Regions from separate parts of the Cupriavidus metallidurans CH34 genome, predicted to be linked through region 2. Evidence: predicted binding sites of a transcription regulator. Region 2 holds the regulator's gene; each other region holds the start of a gene.
What was found. Region 2 encodes FNR, which switches genes on or off when oxygen is low (the NO sensors DNR and NnrR bind a similar motif). Its sites were predicted from a motif close to TTGATNNNNATCAA; they were not measured.
Positions count from the first base shown of each region.

Region 1: the regulator FNR is predicted to act here: its motif matches at 2,903-2,916, upstream of RMET_RS32025 (DUF3149 domain-containing protein).
Region 3: the regulator FNR is predicted to act here: its motif matches at 3,764-3,777, upstream of RMET_RS02830 (DASS family sodium-coupled anion symporter).
Region 4: the regulator FNR is predicted to act here: its motif matches at 5,966-5,979, upstream of RMET_RS08395 (universal stress protein).

Region 1 covers NC_007973.1:859,307-867,207, reverse strand. The annotation lists gene RMET_RS03960 (DMT family transporter) at 1-886, opposite strand, end outside; gene RMET_RS03955 (Bug family tripartite tricarboxylate transporter substrate binding protein) at 1,130-2,119, shown strand; gene upp (uracil phosphoribosyltransferase) at 2,211-2,861, shown strand; gene RMET_RS32025 (DUF3149 domain-containing protein) at 3,009-3,161, shown strand; gene RMET_RS03945 (helicase HerA-like C-terminal domain-containing protein) at 3,276-4,811, opposite strand; gene RMET_RS03940 (YebC/PmpR family DNA-binding transcriptional regulator) at 5,067-5,792, shown strand; gene purD (phosphoribosylamine--glycine ligase) at 5,877-7,145, shown strand; gene hemF (oxygen-dependent coproporphyrinogen oxidase) at 7,280-7,901, shown strand, end outside.
Region 2 covers NC_007973.1:2,200,419-2,208,319, forward strand. The annotation lists gene nusA (transcription termination factor NusA) at 1-761, opposite strand, end outside; gene rimP (ribosome maturation factor RimP) at 758-1,246, opposite strand; gene rluB (23S rRNA pseudouridine(2605) synthase RluB) at 1,575-3,470, opposite strand; gene scpB (SMC-Scp complex subunit ScpB) at 3,499-4,407, opposite strand; gene RMET_RS10190 (sulfite exporter TauE/SafE family protein) at 4,958-5,725, opposite strand; gene fnr (fumarate/nitrate reduction transcriptional regulator Fnr) at 5,811-6,536, shown strand; gene RMET_RS10200 (hypothetical protein) at 6,620-6,865, opposite strand; gene RMET_RS32220 (membrane protein) at 6,862-7,098, opposite strand; gene ccoG (cytochrome c oxidase accessory protein CcoG) at 7,112-7,901, opposite strand, start outside.
Region 3 covers NC_007973.1:596,817-604,717, forward strand. The annotation lists gene RMET_RS02815 (formate dehydrogenase subunit delta) at 1-214, shown strand, start outside; gene RMET_RS02820 (transglycosylase domain-containing protein) at 224-919, opposite strand; gene RMET_RS02825 (Ldh family oxidoreductase) at 1,009-2,058, opposite strand; gene RMET_RS02830 (DASS family sodium-coupled anion symporter) at 2,120-3,643, opposite strand; gene RMET_RS02835 (tyrosine-protein phosphatase) at 3,991-4,743, shown strand; gene RMET_RS02840 (acetate/propionate family kinase) at 4,740-5,957, opposite strand; gene RMET_RS02845 (phosphate acetyltransferase) at 5,981-6,931, opposite strand; gene RMET_RS02850 (DUF3141 domain-containing protein) at 7,238-7,901, shown strand, end outside.
Region 4 covers NC_007973.1:1,808,913-1,816,813, forward strand. The annotation lists gene RMET_RS08375 (PHA/PHB synthase family protein) at 1-124, opposite strand, end outside; gene RMET_RS08380 (MaoC family dehydratase) at 172-612, opposite strand; gene RMET_RS08385 (DUF2339 domain-containing protein) at 1,222-4,503, shown strand; gene RMET_RS08390 (DUF3999 domain-containing protein) at 4,500-5,828, shown strand; gene RMET_RS08395 (universal stress protein) at 6,150-6,581, shown strand; gene RMET_RS08400 (universal stress protein) at 6,629-7,069, shown strand; gene RMET_RS08405 (hypothetical protein) at 7,313-7,540, shown strand; gene RMET_RS08410 (hypothetical protein) at 7,724-7,901, shown strand, end outside.

The DNA of each region.
Region 1 (7,901 bases), 1.3 Mb from region 2:
AGGCTTTCTTCGTCGAAAGCAGATACATGCCGCCGAGCACCAGGGCGCTACCGATCATCTGCACACCGCTGATGGGCTCACCCAGCAGCCAGAACGCCAGCAGCAACGTCGAGACCGGACCGATCATGCCAGCCTGCGACGCCATCGGCGCACCAATCCGCGCCACCGCGATCATCGTCAGCGACACCGGCAACACGGTACAGAACACCGCGTTCACCACGGACAGCCACATTACCGGCGCCGGCTGCGCGAGTTCCGCGATCGGCCGGCCCAACGCCAGATATTGCACCACGCAGCAGAACGTGGACACGCACATCGCATAGGCCACGAGCCGCAGCGATCCCACGCGCTGCACCAGTTCACCGCTCAGGATCAGATACACACCATACGACATGGCGCTGCCAAGCACCAGCGCGCCGCCCAGCCAGACCTGCGGGCCGCTCACGTCGAGGTCGTGCGCGAACACCAGCACGATGCCCACATAGGCCAGCAGCAGCGATATCCACTGGCGGGCCGCGATAGGCCGGCGGAAGACCAGCGCGGTCGTCAGCAGCACGAAGGAGGGAGTCAGGAACAGGATCAGCCGCTCGAGGCTCGCGGTGATGTATTGCAGCCCAATGAAATCGAGGAAGCTCGACAGGTAGTAGCCGATGAAGCCCAGGAACACTACACGGCCACGATCGGCCCAGGACAACGCGGGCAACTTGCGCGCCTGCCACCAGCCGATCGCCATGAACAACGGCACCGCGAACAACATGCGCAGCGTGATCACCATCACGGCGTCGACGTTGTAGCGGTACATCAGCTTGGCGACGATGGCCTTGGCCGAGAAAAGCACGGCGCCGATGGCCGCGACGGCAAGCCCGACGCGCTGTGCGGCAGGCACTTCGACGGGCGGAGACAAAGACTTCTGGGAGGCAGGCACGGGGGACGCAGTTCGGGCATACGCCGGGCCGGCACGTTCGATTCGTGCGGCGCGCGGCGGGAACCCGGCGATTGTATGCCAAAAGACGCAATGCTCGCCGGGGCCGCGCCAATGCCTGCTTTCCCATACAATGGCCGGCGCCTGCGCGGCGCGCCAAAGCCGCGCGCCGCGCAGGAACAACAAGAAACTGGAGATACCCGAGTCATGCCGTCCTACCGCTTCACGGCGCGCCGCCGTGCCATCCTGTCCGCTACCCTGCTCGCGTTCGCCGTGCCGTCGGCCGCCTTTGCCGCCGACAGCTTCCCGAGCAAGCCGATCCGCTTCATCGTGCCCTACGCCGCAGGCGGCACCACCGACCTCGTAGCCCGCACCGTGGGCCAGCGCGTGGCCGAAAAGCTCGGCCAGCCGGTCGTCATTGAGAACCGGCCGGGCGCCGGTGGCAACATCGGCATGGATGCCGTGGCCAAGGCACCGGCCGACGGCTACACGATCGGCTTCGGCGCGATCTCGACCAACGCCCTCAACCCGCATATCTACAAGCACGTGCCGTTCGATCCGCGGCGCGACTTCACGGCGATCAGCCTGCTCGGCACCTCGACCATCGTGCTGGAGGTGAGCGAGAGCCTGCCGGTGAAAACCGTTCCGGAACTGATTGCCTATGCGAAGGCTCATCCGGGGCTGACCTATGCCACGGCTGGCACGGGTACCTCGATGCACCTGGCCGGCGCGATGTTCTCGCAGGTGACGCAGACGAATCTGACTCACGTGCCGTACAAGGGAAGCAGCCCGGCCATCAACGACATGCTCGGCGGCCACATCCAGGTGATGTTCGACAACCTGCCGGCCTCGTTGCCGCACATCCAGGCTGGCAAGCTGCGCGCGCTGGCGGTGGCTGGCAAGACACGCTCGCCGTCGCTGCCGAATGTGCCGACGCTGGCCGAAGCCGGACTGCCGGGCTACGCGGTAGAACCATGGTTCGGCGTCTACGGCCCGGCCAACCTGCCAGCGCCGGTGGTGCAGGCGCTCAATACGGCGTTCGTCGAGGCGCTGGCGCGTCCGGACGTGCGCGACAAGCTGGCCCAGGCCGGCTTCAATCCGAAGGGTTCGAGTGCAGCCGAATTGCAGACACTGACTCAGACTGAATACGAACGTTTCGGAAAGGTCGCAAAGTCGGCCGGGATCACGGTGGACTGACCACCGGGCAGGCCCGCGCATCCATTACAATCGCGCTGCACAGGGCCCTCCCGCTCCAGGGGGGGCCTTCCCGATTTCCGAGCCTGCCGCCATGAAACAAGATCCGCGCTTTCCCAATCTCTTCATCCTCGATCACCCGCTGATCCAGCACAAGCTCTCGCACATGCGCGACAAGGAAACGTCGACACGCACGTTCCGCGAGTTGCTGCGCGAGATCACGCTGCTGATGGGCTACGAGATCACGCGCAACCTGCCGCTGACCACGCGCCGCATCGACACGCCGCTGGTGCCGCTGGACGCCCCGGTCATCGCCGGCAAGAAGCTGACGATCGTGCCCGTGCTGCGCGCCGGCGTCGGCATGAGCGACGGCCTGGTGGAACTGATTCCGTCGGCGCGTATCGGCCATATCGGCGTATATCGCGACGATCAGCACCGCCCGGTGGAGTATCTGGTGCGCCTGCCGGACGTGGAAGATCGCTCGTTCATCTTGTGTGACCCGATGGTCGCCACCGGTTATTCGGCTGCCCATGCGGTGGATGTGCTCAAGCGCCGTGGTGTCAAGGACGAATCCATCACCTTCGTGGCGCTGGTGGCTGCGCCCGAGGGCGTCGAGGTGTTCCAGAAGGCCCACCCCGGCGTGAAGCTCTACGTCGCCTCGCTGGACAACCATCTGGACGACCATGCCTATATCGTGCCGGGCCTCGGCGACGCCGGCGACCGTCTCTTCGGCACCAAGAACTAAGCCCGAACTGAACTGGATTCGTCTGAATGAAATTGAGGCGCTTGATGCGCCTCAAAGTTTTTGTGGGATGACCTTTCCCCGTGCCTTGTACTGACTACACTGTCCGCCATACACGGTGAATCAATATAAAAGCGAAGGGAGTCCCACATGGAAGCCATCAAGATCCTGTTCACAACGCCCACCGGGCTCGGCAGTCTGGCCGTCATTGCCTTCATCATCGGGATGGGCGCGTTCTTTGCGCGCATGTTCGCGCGCAAGATGCGCGAGGACGCAGAGGCTGCGCGGCGCGGCGGCAACTGAGCCTCTGGCCAGCGGCGCCGGCGCTGGCCCCGGCCCCTGACGATCCCCATGAAAGACGCCCGCATCGCGCGGGCGTTTTATTTTGATGCATCGGCGTTGGTCCAGCTTCGCAGGCTACTTGCGCTTGCCGCCGCCGAGCAGACTGCCCAGCACGCCGCGAATCAGTTCCCGTCCCACCTGGGAACCCACCGTCCGCGCCGCCGACTTGGCCATCGACTCAAGGATCGAATCGCCGCGCCCGGTCTTGCCGGTACCTTTCGTCAGCGTGCCGAAGATCTCGCCAGCCTGATCGAGCCAGCCGCCCTGCTCCGCGCTACCACTTGTCCCGCCTGCCGCGCCGCCACTGGCCGGCCCCGGCGTTCCCGTTCCCGACGCCGCCGCGTTGCCGCGCAACTTCTCGTACGCCGATTCCCTGTCAATCGTTTTCTCATAGGTACCCGCCACCAGTGACCCCGCGATCAACGCCCGACGCTCGTCGTCCGTGATCGGGCCGATACGGCTGCCGGGCGCAAGCACCCAGGCACGCTCGGTGACGCAGGGCGTGCCCTTGGCGTCGAGGCACGACACCAGCGCCTCCCCCACGCCGAGTTCGCCGATAACCTGCTCCAGATTGAGCTTCGGGTTCGCGCGCATCGTCGTGGCCGCCACCTTGACCGCCTTCTGGTCACGCGGCGTGAATGCGCGCAGCGCGTGCTGCACGCGGTTGCCAAGCTGACCGAGCACAGTGTCCGGGATATCGACCGGATTCTGCGTCACGAAATACACACCCACGCCCTTCGAGCGCACCAGCCGCACGACCTGCTCGATCTTGTCGAGCAGCGCCTTGGGCGCATCGTTGAACAGCAGATGCGCCTCGTCGAAGAAGAACACCAGCTTGGGCTTTTCCAGATCGCCGGCCTCGGGTAGCTTCTCGAACAATTCGGACAGCATCCACAGCAGGAAGGTCGCGTAGAGCCGCGGCGCGTTCATCAACTTGTCGGCGGCCAGGATGTTGACCACGCCCTGCCCCTTCTCGGTCTGGATGAAGTCCTCGAGATTGAGCATCGGCTCGCCGAAAAACTTGTCCGCTCCCTGCGATTCGAGCGCCACCAGACCACGTTGGATCGCGCCGATCGACGCCGCCGAAATATTGCCGTACTCGGTCGTGAACTGGCCCGCGTTGTCGCCCACGTACTGGAGCATCGCCCGCAGATCCTTGGAATCGAGCAGCAGCAGGCCGTTAGCGTCCGCGATGCGGAATACCAGGTTCAGCACGCCTTCCTGGGTATCGTTGAGTTCGAGCATCCGCGACAGCAGCAGCGGCCCCATATGGGAAACCGTCGCGCGCACCGGGTGGCCTTTTTCGCCGAAGACGTCCCAGAGCGTGGTCGGGCATGCGCCCCAGACCGGCTCGGGCAGGCCATGCTCGGCCAGGCGGGCCTTGAGCTTGTCCGTGGGCTGGCCGGCCTGGGAAATGCCGGTCAAGTCACCTTTTACGTCGGCCATGAACACCGGCACGCCCAGCCGCGAGAAGCCCTGGGCCAGCGTCTGCAGCGTGACGGTCTTGCCCGTGCCGGTCGCCCCGGTGATCAGGCCGTGGCGGTTGCCCATTTCGGGCAACAGCACGAGTTCTTGGTCGGCATTCTTGGCGATGAGGATGGGATCGGCCATGTGATCTCGGGAAGCGGGAATGAACGAGGTGGAAATGCACCCGCAGCCATCGGCGGAAGCACGATGCGTGGCGCTTCGGAGCGGCGGGGGCGCGTGATAAAATCCTGCGCTGATTATAGCCAGCAGATTGGCACATCAATCACATGGCGCGGCCGCCGGATTGTCAGCAACTGTCAAGGAAGCCTGATCCACGCCCGCGCCGCGCCAACAGCGGCCGCACGCCGCACGATTCGTTTTTGCGCCACGGAGAGAAACATGGCCGGTCATTCCAAATGGGCCAACATCAAACACAAGAAAGCCGCCGCTGACGCCAAGCGCGGCAAGGTCTGGACGCGCCTGATCAAGGAAATCACCGTTGCCGCCAAGCTCGGCGGCGGCGAATTCGACTCCAACCCGCGTCTGCGCCTGGCCATGGAAAAGGCCATGGACGCGAACATGCCCAAGGACAACATCCAGCGCGCGATCCAGCGCGGCGTGGGTGGCCTGGAAGGCGCAAACTACGAAGAAATCCGTTACGAAGGCTACGGCCTGGCCGGTGCCGCCATCATCGTCGACTGCCTGACCGATAACCGCACCCGTACCGTGGCCGAAGTCCGCCACGCGTTCTCGAAGCACGGCGGCAACATGGGCACCGAAGGTTCGGTGGCCTTCATGTTCACGCACTGCGGCCAGTTCCTGTTTGCCCCGGGCACCCCGGAAGACAAGCTGATGGACGCCGCGCTGGAAGCCGGCGCGGACGACGTGGTCACCAACGACGACGAATCGATCGAAGTGACTTGCCCGCCCAATGACTTCGGCGCGGTCAAGGCCGCGCTGGAAGCCGCCGGCTTCAAGGCCGAAGTGGCCGACGTGGTAATGAAGCCGCAGAACGAAGTGAGCTTCGTCGGCGACGACGCCGTCAAGATGCAGAAGCTGCTGGACGCGCTGGAAAACCTGGACGACGTACAGGAAGTCTTCACCAACGCGGTGGTCGAGGAATAAGCCTCTCGCGCCGCGCCCCATGGCGGCAGCCCGGCACCAGCCAGCTGCCGCTTTTCGCATGCGTTTCTTTTCTGGCAGTGGATCATGAAAGTTTTGGTTGTCGGCTCGGGTGGACGTGAACACGCGCTGGCGTGGAAGTTGGCCCAGTCCCCCAAGGTGCAAGTCGTGTACGTGGCACCGGGCAACGGCGGGACGGCGCTGGACAAGCGTCTGCAGAACGTGCCGCTGACCGACCCGGAGGTGCTGGCCGCCTTCGTCGAGCGTGAAGGTGTGGCGTTCACGGTGGTTGGCCCCGAGGCGCCACTGGCTGGCGGGATCGTCGACGTGTTCCGCGCCCGCGGCCTGCGTATCTTCGGCCCGACCAAGGCCGCCGCCCAGCTGGAATCGTCGAAGGACTTCGCCAAGGCCTTCATGCACCGCCATGGCATTCCCACGGCCTATTACCAGACGTTCTCCGACGCTGCCGGCGCCCACGCCTATATCGACGCCCAAGGCGCGCCAATCGTGATCAAGGCCGACGGCCTGGCCGCGGGCAAGGGCGTGGTGGTGGCGATGACGCTGGAAGAAGCGCACGCTGCGGTCGACATGATGCTGGCCGACAACAAGCTCGGCGATGCCGGCGCCCGGGTCGTGATCGAGGAATTCCTCGAAGGCGAGGAAGCCAGCTTCATCGTGATGGTCGACGGCAAGAACGTGCTGGCGCTGGCCACTAGTCAGGACCACAAGCGTCTGCTGGATGGCGACGCGGGCCCCAACACCGGCGGCATGGGCGCGTACTCGCCTGCCCCCGTGGTCACGCCCGCGCTCCATGCGCGCGCGCTGCGCGAAATTATCCTGCCGACCGTGCGTGGCATGGAAAAGGACGGCATCCCGTTCACGGGCTTCCTGTATGCCGGCCTGATGATCGACGCCAACGGCAACCCGAAGACGCTGGAATTCAACTGCCGCATGGGCGATCCGGAAACGCAGCCGATCATGGCGCGCCTGAAGACCGACCTGGTGGATGTGATGGAAGCGGCCGTGGACGGCAAGCTGGATCAGATCGAGCTGGACTGGGATCGCCGCACCGCGCTGGGCGTGGTCATGGCCGCCTACGACTACCCGGAAAACCCGCGCAAGGGCGATGCGATCACCGGCATCCCCGCGGAAACCGCCGACGCCGTGACGTTCCACGCCGGCACCACGCTCAAGGATGGCACGCTGCTGACCTCCGGCGGCCGCGTGCTCTGCGTGGTGGGCCTGGCCGATACGGTCAAGGCAGCACAGAAGAACGCCTACGCCGCAGTGGAACAGATCCGCTTCGACGGGATGCAATTCCGCACCGACATCGGATACCGCGCCATCAAGCGTTGATGACCCCAGGTATCCGACCATTCGCCCCACGACACGTGGGGCGAAGCCAGCCGGTACAATCATGACACCGCAATGACAGCCGGAGCGCCCGCCGCCCGGCTGTCCTGCTACCGGCCTATTCAGACCCACCCATCATGATCGATTCCCAGGCAGTCCGTGACTATCTGCTCGGCCTGCAAGACCGCATCACCGACGCCATCGCCGCTGTCGACGGCCAGGCGTTCCTGACCGATAACTGGGAGAAGCCCCCCACCGAGCGCCTGCGCGGCAGTGGCCGCACGCGCATCCTGGAGGGCGGCGCCGTGATGGAGCGGGCTGGCGTGGGGTTCTCGCACGTGCGCGGTGACACGCTGCCGCCGTCGGCCAGCGCCAACCGGCCTGAACTGGCCGGCCGCAGCTTCGAGGCGATGGGCGTCTCGCTGGTATTCCATCCGCGCAACCCGTACGTGCCCACCGTGCACATGAACGTGCGCTGCTTCATCGCCGTGAAGCCCGACGCGGAACCGGTCTGGTGGTTCGGGGGTGGCATGGATCTGACGCCGTACTACGGCAACGCCGACGACTGCGCGCACTTCCACCGCACCTGCAAGGATTCGCTGGCCCCGTTCGGCGACGACCTGTATCCGCGCTTCAAGCAGTGGTGCGACGAGTATTTTTTCCTCCGCCATCGTGGCGAGGCACGCGGCATCGGCGGCATCTTCTTCGATGATTTCTCGGCGCTCGGCTTCGACCGCAGCTTCGAGATGCTGCGCTCGG
Region 2 (7,901 bases):
ACACAGGTACCGATCGGATCGATACGCTTGTCATGCGCCACGACGGCGATCTTCGCGCGCACACCCGGATCGCGGGCGGCAGCCTTGATCTCCAGCAAGCCCTGTTCCATTTCAGGCACTTCGTTCTCGAAGAGCTTGATCAGGAACTCAGGCGCGGTACGCGACAGTTCGATCTGCGGGCCACGCGCGGCGCGGTCCACATTGAGGATATACGCGCGCACACGGTCGCCGGTGCGCAGGTTTTCCTTCGGGATGATCTGGTCACGTGCCAGCAGCGCTTCCACGCGGCCCGACTCGACGATCAAGCCCTTCTTGTCGGCGCGCTTGACCGTGCCGGTCATGATCTTTTCGCCACGATCCAGATAATCGTTCAGGATCTGCTCGCGCTCGGCGTCACGAATACGCTGCAGGATAACCTGTTTGGCCGCCTGCGCGCCGATACGACCGAACTCGACCGACTCGATCTGCTCTTCGATGTAGTCGTCGAGCTGGATATCGGCATTCTGCTCGCGTGCCTCGAACAGCAGGATCTGCTTGTCCGGCTCCTGCAGACCCTGTTCATCAGGAACGACGAGCCAGCGGCGGAACGTCTCGTGCTCACCGGATTCGCGGTCGATATGAACGCGAATATCCACGTCCTCCTCGAAACGTTTCTTGGTGGCCGAGGCGAGAGCCGCCTCCAGCGCACCGAAAACCACATCCTTGTCGACGTTCTTTTCGCGCGCTAGCGCATCGACGAGCAACAGAACTTCGCGGCTCATTGCTTGTTCCCTTTTCTTTGATTTCCCTTGAAGTCGATCACCGGCACCAAACGTGCGCGATCGACATCGGATATGGCGAATTCCAGCAGTGCCGGACCGTCCTTGCCTTCGAACTCCAGGCCGATCTTCTCGGCCCCGGCATCTCCTGCGGGTTCACACAGGATGCCCACGAAATTCTTCTGGCCATTGACCGGCAGGCGCAGCGTAACCCTGACCTCAGCACCGGCAAAGCGAACGAAATCGGCCAACTTCTTCAGCGGCCGGTCCAGGCCTGGCGACGACACTTCGAGGCGCTCGTAATCAACGTTCTCCACAGTGAGCACGTGAGTGAGCTGGCGACTGACCTTCTCGCAATCCTCAATGACGATGCCAGTTTCAGGCTGATCGATATAGACACGCAGAAGTCCGGCCGGGGCACGCTCAAGCTCAACCAACTCGTAGCCCATGCCGATAAGGGTGGTTTCGATCAAATCTGCCAGATGCACTGTAATCCCGAGTAGTGGCCTTCAATACCGTGGCAGACACCGGACAACGCAATACGCTCGGAATTGATGCTCGACGCGACCTGCAAACCGTCCTGCCTGCCCAATCATCCTGCCGGCCCGCCATGTGACGAAAACCAGCCGCAAGTGCAAACGGGCGAACCAAAAAAAAATGGGCGCAATGCCCATCATTCGCCCATCCTCGCCGAGGATGATACTTTTGAATAGACTTTGATTATACGCGGATTATGTCCAAAAGGCAAAAGCCTCCGAGGTTCCGCTCCGGATCGGGGCGATTGCCGACCATTACCGGCACCGCCCGATCCGTCAATCAACGCTGACCTCGGCCGCGCGGTCGGCGACTACCGCCTCCCGCACCCTTGGCAGCCTTTGGCATTACATTTCCATTGACCTCGCCACCGCCGCGACGCTGGCGATTGCCACCTGCGTTGCCCGCATTGCCAGCGTTTCCGGCCTTGCCGCCCCGCCCGCCGCCGCGACCACCACCGGCGCCAGGGCCCCGCAGGCCGCCGCCCATCCCGCCGCCAAACTTGGTCGTATGCGACGTCAGCGGCGCAGGGCCGGACGGAATGTATCCCATCGAGGTCTGCATCGGATCAGGCTGACCACGGCCCGCGCCCCCAGCATTACCACCCCGGCCACCGCTCTTCTCGTAGCGCGGCAGACCATCCATGCCGGTGTGCATCGGCATGCCCGCCAGCGCCGCTTCTTCGCGCTGCTTGCGGCCGCCGACCTTCGTCACACCCTTGCCGCCACTCTGTGCTTCCTTGGACGGCGCCTTCAGTCCAATGTTGGCCATCAGGCCGCGCACATCCGTCGGGTCCAATTCCTGCCAGCGACCGCGCTTCAAGCCGCGCGGCAGCAGGAACTGACCATAACGCGTGCGGATCAGGCGCGACACGGTCAGACCGACGGCCTCGAACATGCGACGCACTTCGCGGTTACGGCCTTCGGTCAGCGCCACGTGATACCACTGGTTCACGCCCTCGCCACCGCCATCGGCGATCCGCAGGAAGTTTGCCTCGCCATCATCGAGCTGAATGCCATGCAGCAGCCGCTGACGATCGGCTTCGGCCAGTTCGCCCAGCGTGCGCACTGCGTACTCGCGCTCCACGCCATAGCGCGGGTGCATGAAACGGTTCGCGATATCACCCGACGTGGTGAAAATCAGCAGCCCTTCGGTATTGAAGTCGAGGCGACCAACCGCGACCCACTTGCCGTTCTTGATGCGCGGGAGACTGTCGAAAACGGTCGGACGGCCTTCCGGATCCGACTGGCTGACGATCTCGCCGGAGGGCTTGTGATAGAGCAGCACCCGTGGAGGCTTGGTCGTCACCTTGCGGTGAATCAGCTTGCCGTTCACGCGGACCTGGTCGGTCGGCAGAATACGCTGGCCGATATGGGCAGGCAGGCCATTGACCGACACACGCCCCTGCAGGATCAGTTCTTCCATCTCGCGGCGTGAACCAAGTCCACCCTCCGCCAGCACCTTGTGCAGTTTGGGCGCGTCGTCGTCTGCGGACAGTTCGCGCACCGGCTTGGCCTTGGTGCGCGGCACAATCGTGTCTTCCTGATCGAACTGCTCGGAAATCACGAAACGGAACAGATCCTCGCCACCGGCAGCGGTCTTCGCGCCGCCCTTGCCGGCTTGCCGACCGGGCTTGTCGCCCTGGCGCTGCTCGACACGCTGGTCACCCCTGTCAGCACCCGGCTTGCCGCCAGGCTGTTGACCCTTGCGCTGACCACCCTTGTTGCGGCGGCCCGGCTGTTGTGAGGTTGGCTTGTTGTCACCATCAACCAGCGCTGCCTTGCGTTGCGGCTGCTGACGGCGCTTGCGAGCCCCCTGCGCTGGCTGATCCGATCGCGGCTGGCCAGCTTGCGCGTCGCCACCCATCTCCTCGGCACCAGCAACTGCCTGCGTGTCGGCGGCCGGCGCCGGCTTGCGACGCCCACGGCCACGCGCGGGGGCGGCGGCCGGCGAAGCATCGCCGCTTTCGCCAGTCGACGAGGGTTCGACATCGTCGCGCCCCGTTTCCCGGCCATCGCGGTCCTGCCCCGCCTGGCGACGGGAAGCCACTAGATTGCGCAGGCCGCGGCGCAGCCCCTTGCGGCGGGGCGCGCCTTCGGCGCCGTTACCCTCGGGGGCTGCGCCGGTATCGCCCGGCACGTCCGGCTGGCGGACGTCTTGCTCAGCGGAATCAGACAAAGTATTCACTATCGATGTTGCATGTTGTTCAGTTGGACACGCGCTCGTCGTCGTCCTCGGTCGTCAGCGGCATATCACCGTCGCGAGCCGGAACTGCGGCGTCCTCCTGCGAGGAAGACTCTGTGTCCACATGGAATCCGTTGGCCTGGGCCACCGGCGCGTCATCGTCATGCCCATCACCCTCGGGCAACTGCGCGACGCTGTCGTTCTGTTCGTTTTCATTGCCGGCGGCATCGCTCGCGCCACCGGACAGATCTTCGGATTGCGGCTCGACCGACAACGACTCAACTGCCGGCTCGCCCGTCTCAGCCACCCCAACGGTAGCCTCCGAAAAGGCTTCCTCGTCACCAGCAGGCGGATTCGCCGTCGCGACCGCCTCGAAATCGATGGCCTGCTGATCCAGCAGTGCCGCCTGGGCCTGGGCCTGGGCATCCTCGAGCGGCGGTAACTCATCCAGCGAGCGCAGACCGAGGTCATCCAGGAATGCCTTGGTCGTTGCGTACAACGCGGGGCGGCCAGGCACGTCCCGGTGACCGATGACTTCGATCCAGTCCCGATCCTCAAGCTTCTTGACCACTTCCGTGCTGACCGTCACGCCCCGGATCTCTTCGATGTCACCGCGCGTCACCGGCTGGCGATACGCGATGATCGCTAGCGTTTCCATCACGGCACGCGAGTACTTCGGCGGCTTTTCCGGATTGAGTCGGTCAAGAAACTCGCGCATCTCGGGACGGCTCTGGAACCGCCAACCGCTGGCCAGGGCCACGAGCTCCACCCCGCGCTGCTGCCAGTCGTTGCGCAGCTCTTCGAGTAGAACCCGGATGGTGTCGGCACCGACGTCGTCGGCGAACAACCGTCGCAGATCACCAACGCGCAACGGCTCCTGCGCACAGATCAGCGCGGTCTCGAGGACGATCTTCGCCTCTTGGGTATTCATGTGATTGTGTGCAGCCTGTCTTTGCACCTGCTTCTGGACGAATCCTGAAGCACTGGAGATTGCAGATACAGCGAGGCCTAAGCCACCGCCATCTCATCGCGCAGCTAACTCGCAGCTTTTCGCAGCGCAGCCGTGCACCTCATTTTCTTTGCATCGAATTGCCGGGTCGTTCCGGCAGGAGATCGTCCGGGGCTGACAGACTGCGCCAGTCAACGGACCTCTTGCGTCGCACCCTCTCCCTTTTGGGGTGGACATTCACCTGGACAATCAGATCGCCAAGGCGGCAAGAAACAATCGATATCGGCCCAGGCAACTTCGCCTGGCACCGGCGCCACCTCTCCACACAGCCCCATCGGACTTTGGAACCAGATCTTGTGAACCGGATGAACTGTGGGGACGATCCTGGCAAGCCAGACCTGCCCAGACCCCCTGGGCACACACCCCAGATCGGGAATGCAGCCCCGGCGACGCCACGAGCGCATCGGAGCGCGATACCGTGGTTTCGCGATTGTATGGCATTCCAGCCCCGCCCTGCAACCAGCAAAAAAGTCTAGAACACGACGCAGAAGCCGTGATTGGCCAGCGTATCGGGCAGCCAGACGGCGCGTGCGACACCCAGCGCCCCAAAACCGATCACAATAAGCGCGGCGCCCACTCGCACGCTGGGGCGGCGCGACAGTTGCCGCAGGTAGCCCGACAAACCCGAGATCACCAGCAGGTTCGGCAGCGTCCCGATGCCAAAGGCCGCCATGACAAGTGCCCCAGAAGGCGCATTACCAGCCAACAAGGCGAGCGCAAGTGCGCCGTACACCATACCGCAAGGCACCAGCCCCCAGGCCAACCCCATCCCATAGCGCCGCATGATGGGCGCGTGCCGACGCAAGCGAAGCGGCATCTGCATACCCAGCGACGCGATGCCCTGAACGACATACGAGGCCGCCCGCGCCGCCAGCCGTTCGAGCCACGCTGCCCGCATGACGCGGCCCCGCAACAACCACACCCCGGTCAGAACAAGCAACAGGCTGCCTGCACCGTAGAGCCAGCGCTGCACTGGCAGGTAATCCTGCTTCCAGACTGTCGCGCCCACCGCCCCCATCAGTGCCCCAAGCAGCACATAGGTCGTGAGACGCCCGGCGTGCATAACCAGTAGTTCCAGCCACCAGTGCAACCGCGAACGATGCACGACGTTAACGACCGCGACAGCCGCCCCGGACTGCCGTTGCTCGACGGCAATGGCAATTCCTCCACACATGGCTGCGCAATGCACGCCGCCAAGCAATGCAAGTGTAAAGACACTGAAAAGCACACCAAATGGCAACTGTTCCTCGCTTCTGCGTCACATCAAGCTGTAAAATGCCTGCATCGCGCCTCCATCGCAAGCGCATTCATGCGAGCACCATCAATTGCTTACCTCCATTCCCGTCACCGAGATGTCTCCACGTTGCTCCACTTGCGCCATGGGCCAGCTTTGCCTTCCCGTGGGCATGTCGCAACAGGACCTCGCAAAGATGGACACGCTCGTACAGGAACGCGTTCGTGTTCACAAGGGCGAAACGCTCTATCGCATGGGCGAGCCACTTACCGCAGTCTATGCGATCCGCTTTGGCACATTGAAGACCCACGTGACCATGGAGGACGGACGCACGCAAATCACCGGCTTCCATTTACCCGGTGAAGTCGTCGGACTCGACGGCCTCGGCGAGATGCAGCATGCATCCGATGCCACTGCACTCGAGGACACCGAGGTCTGCGTCGTACGATTCGATGACCTGCAATCGCTGTCCGGCACCTTGCCGTCGCTCCAGCAACAGTTCCTGCGACTGATGAGCAAGGAAATCTCGCAGGACCAGATCATGCTGATCACTCTTGGCTCGATGCGTGCCGAAGAGCGCCTGGCAGCATTTCTCGTCAACATGTCGGAGCGCCTGTCGATGCGCGGCTACTCGTCGAGCGAGTTCGTGCTGCGGATGAGCCGCGAAGAAATCGGCAGCTACCTTGGCCTCAAGCTCGAAACCGTGAGTCGGCTCTTCTCTCGATTCGCCGAAGCCGGCCTGATTCAGATTCGCCAACGACACGTGAAACTCGTGGACATGGAAGGCATCAGGCAGGTCTATAGCCGAAACTGCTAACGAACGTCCTAGCCAGGAAAACGGCCGCACCTGGAATTCAGTTCCCGGTGCGGCCGTTCTGCTTTCTACCAGCACTCGATCCATTACTCGAGTTCGTCGGTCTCCTCGAGCTTGGTTGGCATGGTGTATAGCGTCAGCCCGCTGGACAACGCGCAAAACAACCACGCCACCAGGAAGCCAATCGTGTAGACCGCCTCACGAGACGCTTCCACCTGGTGCCCGAAGAACGTGAGATCGCCCGGATCAACGACCGAAAATACGGTGGCGGTGGCCGCTCCGCCCATCAGAAACGCCGGCCAAAGTACCCACATCAGCCAGCGGAGTCTCATGGGCGCCTCGCAGCCGGCGACGTTACATGCTCCGCCCCCGTTTTCTCTACGACCAGACCATGACGCTCCACGCCGGAAACCGGCAAATCCGGATGCGTGTTGGCGAGCCAGATGGTCACGCCGCAGCCAATAATTGCAAGCAACGGACCGCTCATCAAAAGCCACGGCCACGGTTCCCTGTACCAGGGCTTGGACTGTTGGGATGTCATTGCGCTCTCCTTGTTTGCTGCCATTTCGCCCTCAGCATCACAGATTGCGGGGAACAATGAAACTCGTGGATTGCCTGATATGCGCGTCTCGGCCGTCCTCGCCCTCCGCCGTCACCGTTACGTTGATCTTGTGCGTGCCTTCCTTGGCATCGTCGATCGGCACGCGGATGCGAATCGGCAACAACCGGTTGGACGTTGGCTGCATGGCCTCGGCGGACTTGTCATACTCGACCGTCAGTCCAGTCAGGTCGTCGCCCTCAGCCTCCACGCGAATCCGCATCGGCGCTTCCGTGGTGTTGATCACCTGGAGCCGATAGACGTTCTCGATCCAGCGCCCCTCCACTTCCCGGCCCAGCGCGCCGCGATCCCGAATGATGTCGACCTTGATCGGCGACCGCACTGCCAGCGACGCGACGAAGCCCGCCGCCAGAACCAACCAGATCAGCGTATAGATGATCGTGCGTGGTCGCAGCAGCCGCTTGCGCGCGTCGGATGTCGACAGGGACTTGCGCATCGCATTTTCCGACGTGTATCGGATCAGTCCGCGCGGGTACTCCATCTTGTCCATGACCAGATTGCACGCGTCGATACAGGCACCGCAACCGATGCACTCGTACTGGAGGCCATCGCGAATATCGATACCGGTCGGACACACCTGCACGCAGATACTGCAATTCACGCAATCGCCAATGCCAGCGGCATGGCGATCGGTCTTGCGGGAACGGCTACCACGCGGCTCCCCACGACCCACGTCATAGGTCACGACATAGGTATCGCGGTCGACCATCACGCTCTGGAAGCGCGCATAGGGGCACATGTACTTGCAC
Region 3 (7,901 bases), 1.6 Mb from region 2:
CAATCAGATCGGCACGTTCTTCGAAGCGATGCCAGATCGAGATGAAGCGCTGGGGGATATCGCCAGCCATCTGAAGCGGTTCTGGGAGCCACGGATGCGGCGCGCGCTGCTGGCCCATATCGACACGACAGGCGGGGAAGGGCTCGATCCGATCGTGCAGGCTGCCGTGGCGCGTCATCGCGACAAGGTGGCGGTGGCGCAGGTGGCCGCGTGACGCGCGAGCCTACTTGAGCCGCAGCGGTTCGAGCAGTGCGGCATCGTACTGGGCGCGCGTGATGCGGCCCAGTTCCAGCATCCGCAGCAGGATGTAGGCCTGGCGCTGGCGAGCGCGGCGCGGATTGACCACCGGGTTGTTGGCGGATGGCGCCTTGGGCAGCCCGGCCAGCATCGCGCATTCGGCCAGCGTGAGCCGGTCGACCGGTTTGCCGAAATAGGTTTCGGCAGCCTCGCCGAAGCCATACGCGCCCTGTCCTAGGTAGATCTTGTTCAGGTAGATCTCCAGGATTTCATCCTTGCTCAGTGCGTTCTCGATCCGGTACGCCAGCAGGATTTCGTAGAGCTTGCGCGTGTAGGTCTTCTGGCGCGACAGATAGAAGTTACGCGCCACCTGCATCGTGATCGTCGACGCGCCTTGCGAGAGATCGTCGGAGAGATTGGCAATGCCGGCGCGCATTGCGCCCACATAGTCCACGCCGTCATGCAGGTAGAAGCGGTCGTCTTCGATGGCGACCACGGCCTCGGGCAAGTTGTGCGGGAAATCCGCGATCTTCACGTAGCCGGGCGAATCGCGAAATGCCGTCAGCGCGTCGAGGGACGGCAACTGCCGATTCGCCATCACGATGGCGAAGGCTAGCAGCAGGGCGCTCCCGATGATGGCGAGCAGAACGAATTTGACGAGGGCGGACCAGAGACGTTGCATGGCGCGTATTGTGCCATTGGCGGCTATCGCGTCTGGGAAATCTCTGATGCTCTCCTGTCACCGGTCCGTGCGAAGCGTGCGTCAATGGCCTACGCCGCCGGCATATCCACCCCGAGATCCCCCGCCAACGCTGCCAGATGGCTCCAGATCTTCGGATTGATCTCCAGATGCGTTGCCGCCGCGGCGCGATGCATGGCTTCGTACTCGCCCGGATACTGCACCTGGTCGAAGCCTGGCGCAGGCGGCGTGTCGTGGAGGTAGCGCACGAAGGCCTCTACCTCCTCCCGTTCCCAGTTGATGCCGAGATCGAGTTCGGGATTCAGCAGCACCGCGAACAGGTTGTTCGTGGCCACGCCGCCGCGCGGGTTGTCCGGCTGGATCGTGCCACCGCCGGACAACACCCCGGCCAGCAGTTCCGCCACCACGCCGAGACCGTAGCCCTTGTGGGCGCCAAACGGCAGCAGCGATCCCGGTTGATCGTCGAACATGACCCCCGCATCGGTAGTCGGGTTGCCTTCGGCGTCGATGATGCTGTTCTCCGGCGCGGGCTCGCCTTTCTCCGCCAGCACGCGTGCCTTGTTGATGGCGATGGCGCTGGTGGCGATATCGACGACGAGCGGCGGTCGCCCGTTCGGCATCGGCCCGGCAAAGCAAAGCGGATTGGTGGTGAGCCGTGGCACGCGGCCGCCGAAGGGCGCGACCACGGGCGGCCGGTTGATCACGTTGGTGAAGCTCAACAGCACGAAGCCTGCGCTGGCCACCATCTCGCCATAGTGGCCCATGCGGCCAAGGTGGTGCGATTTGCGCAGTGTCACGATGCAATGGCCGTGCTGACGCACGCGTTCGATGGCACGCGTCATCACGGTCTTGCCGACGTGCTGGCCAAAGCCGCCGTTACCGTCGAACACCATCAGCATGTCGCGGTCGAGCACGCACGCAGCGCGTCCGGTGGGATTCACGTTGCCACTCTCGATGGCACGGCGGTAGTTCGGCAGGATCGACAGGCCGTGGCTGACGTAGCCGCTGCGATCGGCTTCCACCAGGTGCTCGGCCACGTCATCGGCGATATCGGCGGGCACACCCTGCGCCGCCAGGATGCTGCGCGCGAACTGCCGCGCGCTGTCTAGGGTAATTTTCATCATCGTTGGGGGCGAAGGTTTGGGGGCGCTTGTGTCAGCGGCGAGGTTGCATGTTTGCCGGTCAGATCCAGCCAAGCCAGCGCCAGTACGTCGACGCGAACAGCAGCATCAGCAGATACCCGATGATCGTGGTCGGGATGCCGATGCGCGCGAACTGTCGCCCGTTGAAGGTATCGGTGCCGAGGCAGACCATGTTCTGCGGTGCGTTGATGGGCAGGATGAAGCCGAAGCTGACCGTGAAGCCGAGCAGCATCGTCATGCCGACCTTGTTCATGTCACCGGGTATGGTTTGCAGTACCGAGATCAGGATCGGCAGCATCGCGGAGGTCAGTGCCGTGGCGCTGGCAAAGCCGAGGTGGATCAGGATCAGGAATGCCGCCAGCACGGCAAAGACCAGCAGCGTGCCGTGATTGGCCAGGCCGGAATGCGTGACGACGAATTTCCCGAGCCATTGGCCGGCCTGCGTGGTCAGCAGCGCGGTGCCCAGGCTGATACCAACGCCGAACACGATCAGCGTGCCCCATGGCGTGCGTTGCTGCATCGTCTTCCAGTCCATCACGCCGATGCGCGGCAGCATCAGGATCACCAGGCCCACGAACGTGATCGACGCCGTATCGAACTTGTGCAGCTTGCCCTCGGTGGCCCAGAACAGCAGCAGGCCGATGGCGACGGCAGCCAGGCGCTTCTGCGGGCCCGTCATCGGACCCAGCGCGGCCAGCTCACGCTGCACGGCTTCCTTGCCGCCCGCAATTGCGTCGGTTTCAGGCGGAAGCAGCCAGCGCACGAGGAAGTACAGCACGATCGACATCACGATGGCCCAGGGAGCGCCGGCAATCAGCCATTGCAGCCAGGTCACGCGTTCGCCGAGCAGCTTGTCCATGAAGCCCGCGGTCAGCAGGTTCTGTGCGGCGGCGGTCTGGATACCGACGTTCCAGACGCTGGTGGCTTGCGCGACCATGATCATGATGCCGGCTGCGATGTTCGACTTCTTGTCGACGCCGAATGCGGCGATCACGCCCATCATGATCGGCACGGTACATGCGCTGCGCGCGGTGGCGCTCGGCACCACCAGGCTGAGCAGGATCGTGACGGCGATCGTGCCGATCAGGATGCGTCGGGTACTGGTGCCGATGGCCGACAAGGTGACCAGCGCGATGCGCCGGTCCAGTCCGGTCACGGTCATGGCCGCCGAGATGAACAGCGCGGCGGCGACGAGGGCCAGCGCGGTGTTCGAGAAGCCCGCCAGGGCCATGCCAAGCGCGCGCGATGTGCCATATAGCGTGTTGGGGTCATTGACCATCGGCGCGAAGCCGATCAGGCCGGCCATCAGCGACGTGATCATGATGGCGCTGGTCTCGTAGGTCACCGCTTCGGTAATCCACACCACGACCGCGAATGCCAGGATGGCCAGCATGCGCTGACCGGCCACAGGCAGGTCAGCCGGCATCGGTATCAGGAGCACCGCGATCAGCACGACCACGGCCGCATACAGACCCCAGTGGATATTGAGCTTGGGCGCGGCCGCGACGGCCGTCGCGGCGGTGGGGGCGCCGGAGGCGGCAGGAGGTACTTGTGATTCAGGCATCGTGGAATCCCTATGTTGGATCAGCCTGCCAGTCGCGTCGTATCGCAGGATCGCCGCGGCCGACATGGGCTCATTATGTGAAGCCAAGGCCGATGTGCCAAGGTGCTGGTGACGGCGCAATTGCTGGATATCAACTCACTGTGATGTCAGGCTTCGATGCCAGCAATGGGGCCTTGTGCGGATCGAGTGAGTGTGATTGCGCGTGGATGGGTGTATGAGCGGCACGGAAGCATGAAGCCGTACGTGGCACCTGTCCTTCGATGCGGCGATCTGAAATAATTGAAGCCGATGCTGAACGTTTTTGGAAGGCGTGCTTGACCGCACGCTTATGCGAAATGACCAATAATATGAATCACGACACACGCCCCTCGCTGGGGCTGGAGACGATCCCCAACGCGCGTGACCTTGGCGGACTGGCCGGTTTATCCGGCCGTCGCGTCAGGTCGGGCAAGCTCTATCGCAGCGCGAATCCCGCGCTGGCCTCGGCCGCCGATCTCGATCGCCTGCATTCGCTCGATCTGGATATCGTTGTCGATTTCCGGTCTCCCGGCGAGAAGTCGCCTGCCGAGGCCGCTTTCGGCGAGCGCTTTCACTGGCTCGCGGTGCCGGTGCTGGAGGGCAGCATGGCGATGGATGTGCTGGTGCCGCGCCTGCGTGCAAGCACGCCCACACAGATGCGAGACTTCATGCTCGATGTGTACCGCGATTTTCCGGTGCGCTACCGCGAGGCGTTCGGCGCGTTCCTGCGTCATGCCGAGGCCGGCCGCACGCTGTTCTATCACTGCACCGCAGGCAAGGACCGCACAGGCTTTGCGTCGTTGCTGTTGCTATCGGCGCTTGGCGTGTCGCAGGACGAAATCGTTGCCAATTACCTCGAATCCAATCACTGGAATCGCCGCCTCAACGAAGATGTGCTGGCGCGCGTGGCCCCGATCGGGGTCGACGCGGACGTCATCATGCCGTTGCTCGAAGTGCGGCCCGAATACCTGGAAGCATCGATGGATGCGATTGCGCGGGCCTACGGCAGTGTGGAGCAATTTCTTGCCGATGACCTGCGCATCGATGTGGGGCAACTACGCGGGCACTACCTCGAAGATTAGCCGCCGTTTAGCAGGATCTTCGCGGTCGAGAGGGCGATCATGCCTTCCTCGTCCGTCTGCAGCGCCAGCACCGGCACGCGGCTTGTGTCGCTGCTGATGCGCTGGCAGTTGTCGCCATTGGCCGCGGCATCCAGCGAGATGCCGAAGAGATCGGTGAGGTGCGCGCAGACGCGTGCGCGCACGTCCGGCGAGTTGGCGCCGATACCAGCCGTGAAGACCAGTCCATCCAGGCCACCCAGCGTGACCGCGAGCTTGCCGATTTCCTGTGCGGCGCGATAGGCGTAGAAGTCCACGGCCAGCTTCGCGCGCGGCGTATCGCTGGCCAGCAGTGCGCGCATGTCGCTGCTGACGCCGGAGATACCCTTCAGGCCAGATTGCCCATAGAGCATCGCCTGGATTGCGTCGGGCGTCATCCCTTGCGCCGCCAGCCACAGCACCGCGCCGGGGTCGATCGTGCCGCAGCGCGTGCCCATCGGCATGCCGTCCAGCGCCGTGAGGCCCATGGTCGATTCCACGCTCTTGCCGCCGCGCATCGCGCACAGGCTCGCGCCATTGCCGAAGTGGGCAACGATCACGCGGCCCTCGGCCAAGTCGGGCGCCACCTGCTTGAGCCGGCGCGCGATATACGCGTAGGACAGCCCATGAAAGCCGAAACGCCGGATGCCCTGCTCGTAGTACTCGTAGGGCAGCGCCATCAACTGGGCCATCGGATCGTGCCCGGCGTGGAACGCGGTGTCGAAGCACGCCACCTGCAACAGGTCGGGCGCGGCGGCCCGCACCGCGCGGATCGCCGTCAGGTTGTGTGGCTGGTGCAGCGGTGCCAGCGGTACCAGCGCATCGAGCCTGGCGATCACGTTGTCGTCGATGCGCACGGCGTCGGCAAAGTCCATGCCGCCATGCACCACGCGATGGCCGATCGCTACCGGCGGCGTGTCGCGCAGGCCTTCCTGCAGCCTGGCCTGGATCAGGCGGAACGCCGCATCGTGATCGGGCACCAGCTCCACGGGAAAGCGCTCGTCGGCGACGACGGTTCCATCGGCCAGGCGCCCCTCGATATGCGGCGCCACGCCGATACCTTCGATCTGACCGTGCGCAAGCTGCGCGGGCAGGACTTCGACGTCCTCGTGAGCAGCCTCCGGCACGGAGAAGATGGAAATCTTGACGCTCGACGAGCCAGCGTTGACGACGAGGATGACGGGATGAGCAGTGGTCACGCGGCGAATCTCCGTAAGTGGCTTCAGACCTTGACGGCTGCCTCGGTGGCAACACGGCGTGCATGGGCGATGAGCACGGCGATCGCGCAACTACCAATGCGCGCGCGCACGCTGTCGGCGCGGCTGGTCAGGATGATCGGCACGCGCGCGCCAAGCACGATGCCAGCCGCTTCCGCACCGGCCAGGAACGTGAGCTGCTTGGCGAGCATGTTGCCGGCTTCGAGGTCCGGCACGAGCAGGATATCGGGGTCGCCGGCCACTTCGGAATGGATGCCCTTGGTTTCGGCCGCGGCCTTGCTGATGGCGTTGTCGAACGCCAGCGGACCATCGAGCAGGCCGCCTTCGATCTGCCCGCGCAGGCTCATCATGCACAGCGCGGCGGCGTCGATCGTCGACGGGATCTTGTCCGTCACTGTTTCCACGGCCGAGAGAATCGCCACCTTGGGGCGCTCGACGCCGAGAATGCGCACGAGGTCGATGGCGTTGCGCACGATGTCGGCCTTCTCGTTCAGCGTGGGGAAGATGTTGACCGCGGCGTCCGTGATGAACAGCGGCTTGTGATAGGTCGGCACGTCCATCGCGAAGACATGCGAAAGGCGCCGTTCCGTGCGCAAACCGCTGGTGCTGCGCGTCACGGCGTGCAGCAACTCATCGGTATGGAGGCTGCCCTTCATCAGCAGTTCGGCGCGGCCCGAGCGCACGGCTTCCACGGCGGCTTCGGCCGAAGCATGGCTGTGAGGCGTGTCGATGATCGGGGTATCGCCGAGGGTCAGGCCGTGCTCCTCCGCCACTTGCCGGATGCGCCACTCGGGACCAACCAGCAGCGGAGTAATCAGGCCAAGTCGTGCAGCTTCCAGTGCGCCATCGAGCGATGACTGGTCGCACGGATGCGCGACGGCGGTGGGGATGGGGGGCAGCCCCTCGCAACGCGCGAGCAGCTGGGCGTACTTGTCGGTGGACGGTGTGGTCGGCATAGGCAGCGTTCCCAGGAACCAAACGGTTTTGGAGGGCAGGCATCCTGGGGGCCACGGATGCTGCATTGCGCAAACGTCTTGCGGCAAAGTATATGCCAATGTTCCAACTGCTACGATGACACGCATATGTCATGGGTGACCGATATGTTCGGAGTGGCGCTTCGGCCAATTGCCATGTCGCCGCGACACTGGTAGATTTTCGGTGTTGCATCGCAGCAAGCGCACCGGCGCTGATCTATCGGTCATCCGGGCGACACCTCTTGCCGCGACACCCTGACTCCGCCTATCCAGACTGGGAGAAACGGAATGACCGCACGTCAACCGACCGCTGTCACATCGACAGCGGAGGCACCCTCACCGGCCGCGACCGCGCTCGCCGGGTTTCTTCCACCAGTTCCGCCTACCGCCATTGCGCACGCCGCATGGGAGTACGGCCTCGATGCGTGGCAACGCTCGATCCTGTTCCTCGACATCCTTCGGCAGCGCGGCAATGAAACCGCGGAGCACGAGCGCGGTGGTATGCCGCCAGTGCTGGTTTTCGACTACGAGGTACTGATCGACGGTCGCGATTTGCCGACGCCGGTCAACTACGCGCTGGTTCGCATCGTGCCACCTGAAGGGCAACCGACGGACCCGGCCAAGCGGCCGTTCGTGGTGATGGACCCCCGCGCGGGGCACGGTCCCGGCATCGGCGGGTTCAAGTCCGACAGCGAGATTGGCAACGCGCTGCGCAGTGGGCATCCGTGTTACTTCATCACGTTCTTCCGCGATCCTTGCCCGGGGCAGACGATCGAGGACGTCGCGCGTACGGAAGGCCTGTTTCTGCAGGCGGTCGCCGAGCGCCACCCCGATGCGCCCGGCAAGCCATTCGTCGTCGGCAACTGTCAGGCAGGCTGGGCCCTGCTGATGCTGGCGGCTGCCGCGCCGGAAGTCACCGGCCCGATCCTGCTGGCTGGCGCGCCTGTGGCGT
Region 4 (7,901 bases), 390 kb from region 2:
TCAGGCGGGGCATGTCGATGCCGCTGGGCAGGTAGCGCGGGTAGGCGAATAGATCCGCGAGCGTCGTCAGCGGCGAGGGAAAACCGCTCAGCAGCGGATTGGCATGCGGTGTCGGCACAGGCATTGGAGTTCTCATGGCGAATGGCGTGTTGTTTCGGGCGGATGCGCGGCTCATTGCTCGCGTCGTTTTGCTGACGTCGGCATGATCAGGGCGTCACCGTCGACCACGACCTTGTCCTGGACCATGCAGACCGTGCTGAGCGCGACACGCCGTTTCTCCGGTTGGAGATCCGTGACCGTGACCGTCACGTGCACGGTTTCACCAGGCTTCACCGGGGCCCTGAAGCGCAGGTTCTGGCTCAGGTAGATCGATCCCGGGCCGGGCAGGCGACTGGCCAACGCTGCCGAGATCACGCTGGCCGTCAGCATCCCGTGGGCGATGCGCCCGCCAAACGGCGTGGTCTTCGCAAAGTCTTCGTCGAGATGGATGGCGTTGTTGTCGCCGGAGGCCGTCGCGAACAACTCGATATCGGTTTCAGTGATGGTCTTGGCGTAGCTTGCGGTCATGCCAAGCTGCAGGTCTTCGTAGTCATAGCCATTCAGGGTGTTCACGAGGTCTCCTTGATAGTGTTGAAAGCTGTTCGGGCGCCAGATCCAGGCGATACCCGCACGCCGGCGCGCGCGGCGCCGGGTATCGTTCAATGGTTGGTCGCGGTGTGTAGCCTGATCCCGCGCCCCAATGGGTGCGTGCCCCATCTTCAGTGCATGGAGCGCGCGTGCAGACTGTGTCGGGGACTAACGGACGATCGGTTCTTCATCCCCTGCAATGCGGGGTCTGCATATTGATCGACGATCCGGGCGCATTCACATGCGGAATGTCCGGGCGTGTGTCGTGGACGGGGTCGCTGACGGGGGCGCTCAAGCATGGACCAAACATGGATTCAAGAGCCCCCCCAGCATAGGTGGGCAACTGGCGATCGACTTTGCATGGACAGCCAGGGCGTTGACATTTCGTGCCATGCCATCCATGCATAGCGATGGAAATGGAGGGCGCGTTACCCGTGGCAGCGGGGTTGCCCACCCAATTTCAGACGTTTCCGGTCTGAATGCCAAACGTGAGGGGAGTACAGATTTACCACGACGTTTGTAACATTACCCAGATGTCGCCCCGACGTCTCTGCAAGCCACTAAAATCGCGGCACTTCTCTCTGGTGACTAACAATGCTCTGGATACTTGGCTTGATCGGCCTGATCGTGGGGGCCTCGGTTTGGGGCGGTGAAGGCGCTGTCGTCGGCGCCGCCGTTGGGGCAGCGCTGGGTTGGGTGCTACGGGAAAACGCCCAGCAGGACGCGTTGCCCGTGCGCAAAGGCGAGGGACCCTCGCTGGCGCAGCGGGTTTCCGCCTTGGAGCGCGAGGTAGCGGAGCTGAAGCGAGCGCTTGGCGCGGCCGGAGCCGGGTATGCGAATGGCGCCGTCGACTCGGAGACTTCCGACTATTCTGAGACAGTGCGGTCAGAGGTGCCAGAGCGGCCGCCGGTGATCCCCGTCCCGGCGAGCCATAGCGCCGTCGCCGCCACGGCGGTTTCCGCCGTTCCTATTCCCGTGGCAGCGGCACCGGGCTCTGCACCAGCCCCAATGTCGCGCACTCAGGTTGTCAGCCACCAGGACGTGCCAGAGATTGTGCCTGTATCGGCGGCCTCTCCCAGGCCGGCATCGTCGAGCGATATGCCCTTCGTCGTGGCATCGGATATTGATTTTGCCAAACACCTTTTCCGGGAAGCGCTCGACTGGCTGCTGGGTGGCAACAGCGTGGCGCGCGTTGGCATCCTGATTCTTTTCTTCGGCGTCGCATTCCTGCTCAAGTACGCGGCAGACAACAGCATACTGCCCGTGGAGTTCCGACTCGCGGGCGTGTGCCTGGGCGCGGTCGGGCTGCTCGCATTGGGCTGGCGCTTGCGCACCCGGCGCCCGGGATACGCGCTGGCGGTGCAGGGCGCGGGGGTGGGCGTGCTCTATCTCACAGTATTTGCCGCAGCCCGGCTCTATGACCTTCTGCCGGCCGGCGCGGCTTTCGCGCTGATGGTATTGGTCTGTGGTCTCGCGGCGGGGCTGGCGATTTTGCAGAATGCCTCGGTGCTGGCAGTGACGGGAAGCGCAGGCGGCTTTCTCGCGCCGGTGCTCATTTCCACGGGCGGCGGCAGCCACGTCATGCTGTTCAGCTACTACGCGCTCCTCAATACCGGAATATTCGTGATCGCCTGGTTCCGTGCCTGGCGTGTGCTGAATCTGCTCGGCTTCGTCTTCACGTTCGGTATCGCCACACTGTGGGGCGTGCTCAGCTACAAACCGGCGCTGCTTTCCACCACCGAGCCTTTCCTCATCCTCTTTTTCCTGCTGTATACCGGTATTGCCTTGCTGTATGCGCTGCGTCGATCCGTCCAGCTCACCGGATACGTGGATGGAACGCTGATATTTGGGACGCCGCTGGCAATGGCGGGCCTGCAGGCAGCGCTGATGCGTGGCACGCCTTTCGGCATGGCATGGAGTGCAGTGGCGATGGCGGCGTTCTACTTCGCGCTGGCGGCCGGATTGCTGCGGCACCGCCAACGGTTGGGCCTGCTGTTCGATGCACTGCTTGCCTTGGGCGTCATCTTCGCAACGCTCGCGATTCCGCTTGGATTCGACGGCCGGACCACGTGTGCGGTGTGGGCGCTGGAAGGTGCGGGTGTCGTGTGGATCGCCATGCGCCAGCAGCGCCGACTGCCACTGTGGTGTGGCCTGCTGCTGCAGTTCGCCGCTGGCTTTGCATTCCTTGCCGGGGCGCTTGGCGACACCGAACCGGGCGCGTGGCCGGTATTCAATGCCCGCTATATCGGCACGATGCTACTGGCGTTGGCGGGGTTCTTCAGCGCGTGGTGCCTGCTCGCGCGCGAGCAGGTCCGTACCTGGGTGCCTTTTGTTCAGGAGTGGGGTCTGATGGTGGCCCTGTGGGGCGTGTGGTGGTGGCTCGGCGGCGGTGTTTTCGAGATATGGCATTGGCACGTCGAGCAGGGCTGGTCCGTTCAGGACTTGCTGCGTGGCTGGCTGCTGTTCGCCGTGCTGTCGGCATGGCTGGCGCATCTTGGTAGCCGCGCCGCGGATTGGCCGTTGGCAGGTTTTCCTGCACTGGGGTTGACGCCGGTGCAGGCCTTGCTGTGCATCGCGAGTTGCGCCGTCTGGACTGGGCCGCCGCTGGGCGGCAGCGGTCTGCTGACATGGCCCCTGGCGTTCGTGGCCAGTTGGTGGCTGCTCAAACGCCAGGAGGCAGCCCATGCCGACACTTGGCTTGCGCCGCTGCATACACTGCTTTTCCTGACCCTGTGCGTGTTGCTCTCGGATGAAGGCTACTGGCGGTTGCGCGCGTTCGTGCCCGAGGGCGCCTGGAGCTGGGCCGCCTGGACATTCGGTCATGGCTGCTTGCTGGCGGTGCTCGCCGGTGCTGGATTGCGACTGCACTGGCCGGTGCGCCGTTTTGCGCGGGCCTACCTGCTGTGGGCAGCGTTGCCGCTGGCCGCGCTGCTATGGATCTGGTCGCTCGCAAGCCTCGTCAGCGACGGCGCGGCGGACCCGCTGCCATTTGTGCCATTCCTGAATCCGCTGGATGTCGGGCAGATGCTCGTTATCGTCGCGCTGGTGCTGTGGCGCAGGCGTGTGCTGGCGCTTGAGCTTGCCTCGCAGCCGCGAGGGTTGGAGTACGCGGCGCTCGGAACAGTATTCCTGTGGCTGAACGCCGTGCTGCTACGCACCCTGCATCATCACTTCGGCGTGCGTTACGCCGTGCCGGAGATTCTGGAGTCGTTGAACCTGCAACTGGTGTTCCTGGCAGGTTGGGGCGCCATCGTGCTTGCCGCACTCTGGCGTGTGCGCGAGCCCGCCGTGGTGCGCGTCGCGGCGTTTGCCAGTGCACCGCTGGTCCTGGTTATGCTGCTGTGGTCGCTCTACGCGAACCTGACGCAGCCGGGCACATTGCTGGGACGCATCCCGCTGCTCAATCCGCTTGATCTGATCATGTTGCTGACCTTTGGCGCGGCAGTGCTCTGGTGGTTGCGCGCGCCGGTGGCCGGTTTGCCAGTGGATCTGCATACACGCGCGGCAGGGGCGCTGGGCGCGGGGATCGTGCTGATTTGGCTGAATGCGGTACTGCTTCGCACGCTCCACCATTGGCAAGGCGTCCCCTATACCCTGCATGACCTGGCAGGCTCGACGCTGGTGCAGGCGTCACTGTCCGTGTTCTGGACCGTACTGGCGCTCCTGGCCATGCTGGTGGCGACCCGGCGCGCCGTGCGGTCGCTCTGGCTGGTCGGTGGTGGATTGCTGGCAGTGACAGTGATGAAGATGTTCCTGGTCGACCTGTCTTTCCTCTCGGGTGTGGCCCGCATCGTCTCTTTCATTGCGGTCGGAGGATTGCTGCTCCTGATTGGCTATCTATCACCCATGCCGCCTGCGGCAAAGGAGGGCGTGTGATCCGCAGCGTTGGATTCTGCTGGCTCTGCATGTGCCTGCTGCTTGCTCCGCAGGCACATGCAGAGCGCTTCGTGGTGGAGACATTCACCGCGGCACCGTACTTCACATTGACACTCGATGCGCGCGTCTACACGCACGCGCGCGGCGGACTGGCCGATCTGCGGGTACTCAACGGCGCGGGTGAGGCGTTGCCCTACGCGTTGGCGGTGCCTCGGGCCGAAGCTGTGCCGATGCGCACGTTGCATGATGTGCCGTGGTTTCCCGCGCCGGCCGCCGCGTCTAACCGTGCCGAAAGTGGGCTGGGTGTTGTGATCGGCGCCGACGGCACCCTGCATGCCGCCGGTCAGGCGCCGGGGGCGAAGACAACGGCCGACTGGTTGCTCGACCTGAGTCGCCTGACAGAACCCGCCGCCGCAGTCCAGCTCGGTTTGGGGGACAGCGATTTCGAAGGGGCGGTGGCGGTACAGGCGAGCGACGATCTGCAAGCGTGGCAGCCGGCAGGCACGGCCCGCATTCTGCGTGTAAGCCGTGGGGACAGCCAGCTCTTGCAGGAACGTATTGCCCTTGAGGCAAGGCGTACCCGCTACCTGCGGCTGCAATGGCAAGGCGCTGCACCAGAGGTAAAAGGCGTGCAGGTGGAGACGGTGACCGCCCAACCCGCGCCTCCCGCGCCTCTCCAATGGAGCCAGGGTGTGCCTGGCGTGCCGGATCAGGCAGGTGGTTACTCATTCGATCTTGCCGGCCGCTTCCCGGTGGAACAGGTGCGCGTGGGACTGCCGCAAGTCAATACCATCACACAGGCCACGCTTTGGTCGCGGCGAGATGCGCAGGCCCGGTGGGAGCATGTGTCGGATCTGCGTCTGTTTCGCTTGTCCGGACCCAACGGAGAGCAGGCGAACGAGTCAGTGACGGTGCCTCGCAATGACGACCGATACTGGCGCCTGAGCGTGGATCCTCGGTCAGGCGGGCTTGGTGATGGGCGCCCCCTGCTGTTCGTGGGCTGGCAGCCCGCCGAACTGACTTTCGTGGCACGTGGCGCGCCGCCTTTCCAGGTGGTGGTGGGTGAGGCCACCGAAGGCACGGTGCGCCTGTCCAAGGCCGACCTGCTGGCAGGTACGACACCCGCTATCGGCCAGGCACGGCTGGGCACGATGCAGGCATCGCCGGCGGGGCTGGTATCGCCACAGGTACCTCGACGTGAGGCATGGCGCAAGGCAGTGTTGTGGGCCGCATTGGTGGCGGCCGTGATGGTGCTGGGGGCGATGGCCTGGTTCCTGCTGCGTCAGTCGGGCAGATCGGACGAGAAGGGTGGTGCCGGCCACTAAGGAGAAGGCAAGCTTTGACGGGGTGATTTGCCGCTTCGCATCATGGGGGTCATTCTTGGTGCTTGGGGTCACGGCAGGACTTCCTCTCCGAAACGGATCTGCGCCGCGACGTACTGGAGAGAGCCAGCATCGGGACGTTGACTCCAGTCAAGAAGTCCAGGGCGGTGCGGGGATACTGTAACTAAATCGATTCAGTTTACGAATCGAGAAACGCTCCCCGCATGTCGTGCCGGTATCTCGTGCCTGAAGGCATAGGAACGCTGCCAGTTCGACAATCGGTCGTGCGTATGCAAACCGATTCGCCCTCAACCCAAGACCTCTATGTTCAAACACATCCTGCTGCCCGTTGACGGTTCCGACCAATCGCGCAAGGCTGTATCGGCGGCCATTGAATTTGCCCGTAGCACCAGGGCCCGCCTGACGCCATACATTTGCAAGGAAGAGCCTCGCTTGTCCATTTCGATGAGCGCGGCGGTTGATACCGGAAGTGTCGAGAGCAGGCTCGAAAGTGCGGCCCGGGAGGAACTCTCCCGGATTGAAGCCGCAGCCGCATTGGCGGGAGTACCGTGTATCGGAAAAACGTCCTCCGCCTCGGCACCACATCTTGGGATTATCGAGAAAGCCAATGAACTGCAGTGCGACGTCATTTTCATGGCGTCTCACGGTCGAAAGGGGTTGGGAAAACTGCTGCTTGGCAGCGTCACACAGGACGTGCTCTCCCATAGCACGATCCCCGTTCTCGTGTTCCGATAAGCGCAGTTCGCCAGACGATTCCACAAACAGAAGAGGAGGAGGTCATCGTGTACAAGAAAATCCTGTTGGCTGTTGATGATAGTGATGCCGCCGAGCTTGCCCTTGCGCAGGCCGTGACCGTCGCAAAAGCCATGAGCGCGGAGGTCAAGGCATTGTTTGTTGTCACACAGGCGCTCGGCAGCACCTTGACGCCTGCCGAGGCGGCAACCGCGGCCATCGGCAAGCGGATACTGGAACATGTCCGGTCGAAGATGGAAGCCAACGGCTTGCACTACTCCACCGAGTTGCTTGAGGAGGCGGGGTCGGCAGCAGGCCAGATTGCCGACACGATCACCAGCGAAGCCAATGACTGGGAGGCCGATCTGATCGTAATGGGAACGCATGGCCGACGCGGCATCAAGCGTATGGTGCTTGGTAGCGTTTCAGAGGGTGTATTAACGCAATCCCGGATCCCTGTGCTGGTGGTGCGCAGCGATTTCGAGGATTGAACGTCCGGGACGTGCTGACTGGCCGCTCATTGCCAATGTTGCGCTGACACCGTTGCTGAAAGCAGCATGCAGCATCGACATTGGGCAGCACTGCACGCCCCGGATAGGTCCGGCAGACGTTCGCTTTGCCGGCCAATTGTGACTGTTCCCGCCGGAGCTTGGGAAACATCCGTTCCTATCCAATTGCACTTGCTGTTGGTATACGGGTTTTCTTCAGGAACAGTCGTGCAGTCCCAAGTACCCATGCATCAAGCCCCACCTTCGCGCCTTGGCTGCGACGCGACCGATGCTATTCGTCAACTCAAGACGCTGACCGAGATTCTTCCGACCGCCAGTCTGCTGCGCAAGGCCGCGTTGGCCCTGCTGTTGGAAGCGAATGCCAGGGCGCAACCGGATGCCTTGCCAATGGCGTTGGCATCGCCTCCCGCACTGACGCCTGCGGTCCCGGAGATCACTGGGAGGCCCGCATGACAGCCGCCGAATTCCAGCAGCTTGTCATGCAGATGGGGCGAGCGCTCGCAATACTCAGTGTCATTCTCCTTGTCGTCATTCGACTGGCATACCCGGGCGAAAATGGCAAAAAGTAGCCGCCCCCGCAAGCCGTATCGCCCACGTCAGACAGAGGCCCATCTCACCGGACGCCTGCAGCCGTGGGTGCTCGACAAGCTCTTCGCACCGCTCGAAAGCATGTTGCAACACATCCGGGACGGCGGCGAGCTGGAGGTCGACGACGATGAGCAGCTTTGGTACTACAGCACGACGATGGGAGGCAGTTTCAAATGTGCAGAACTGCTCGAGTCGTTCGGCGACATCTTCGCCCGGCAGCGGCAGC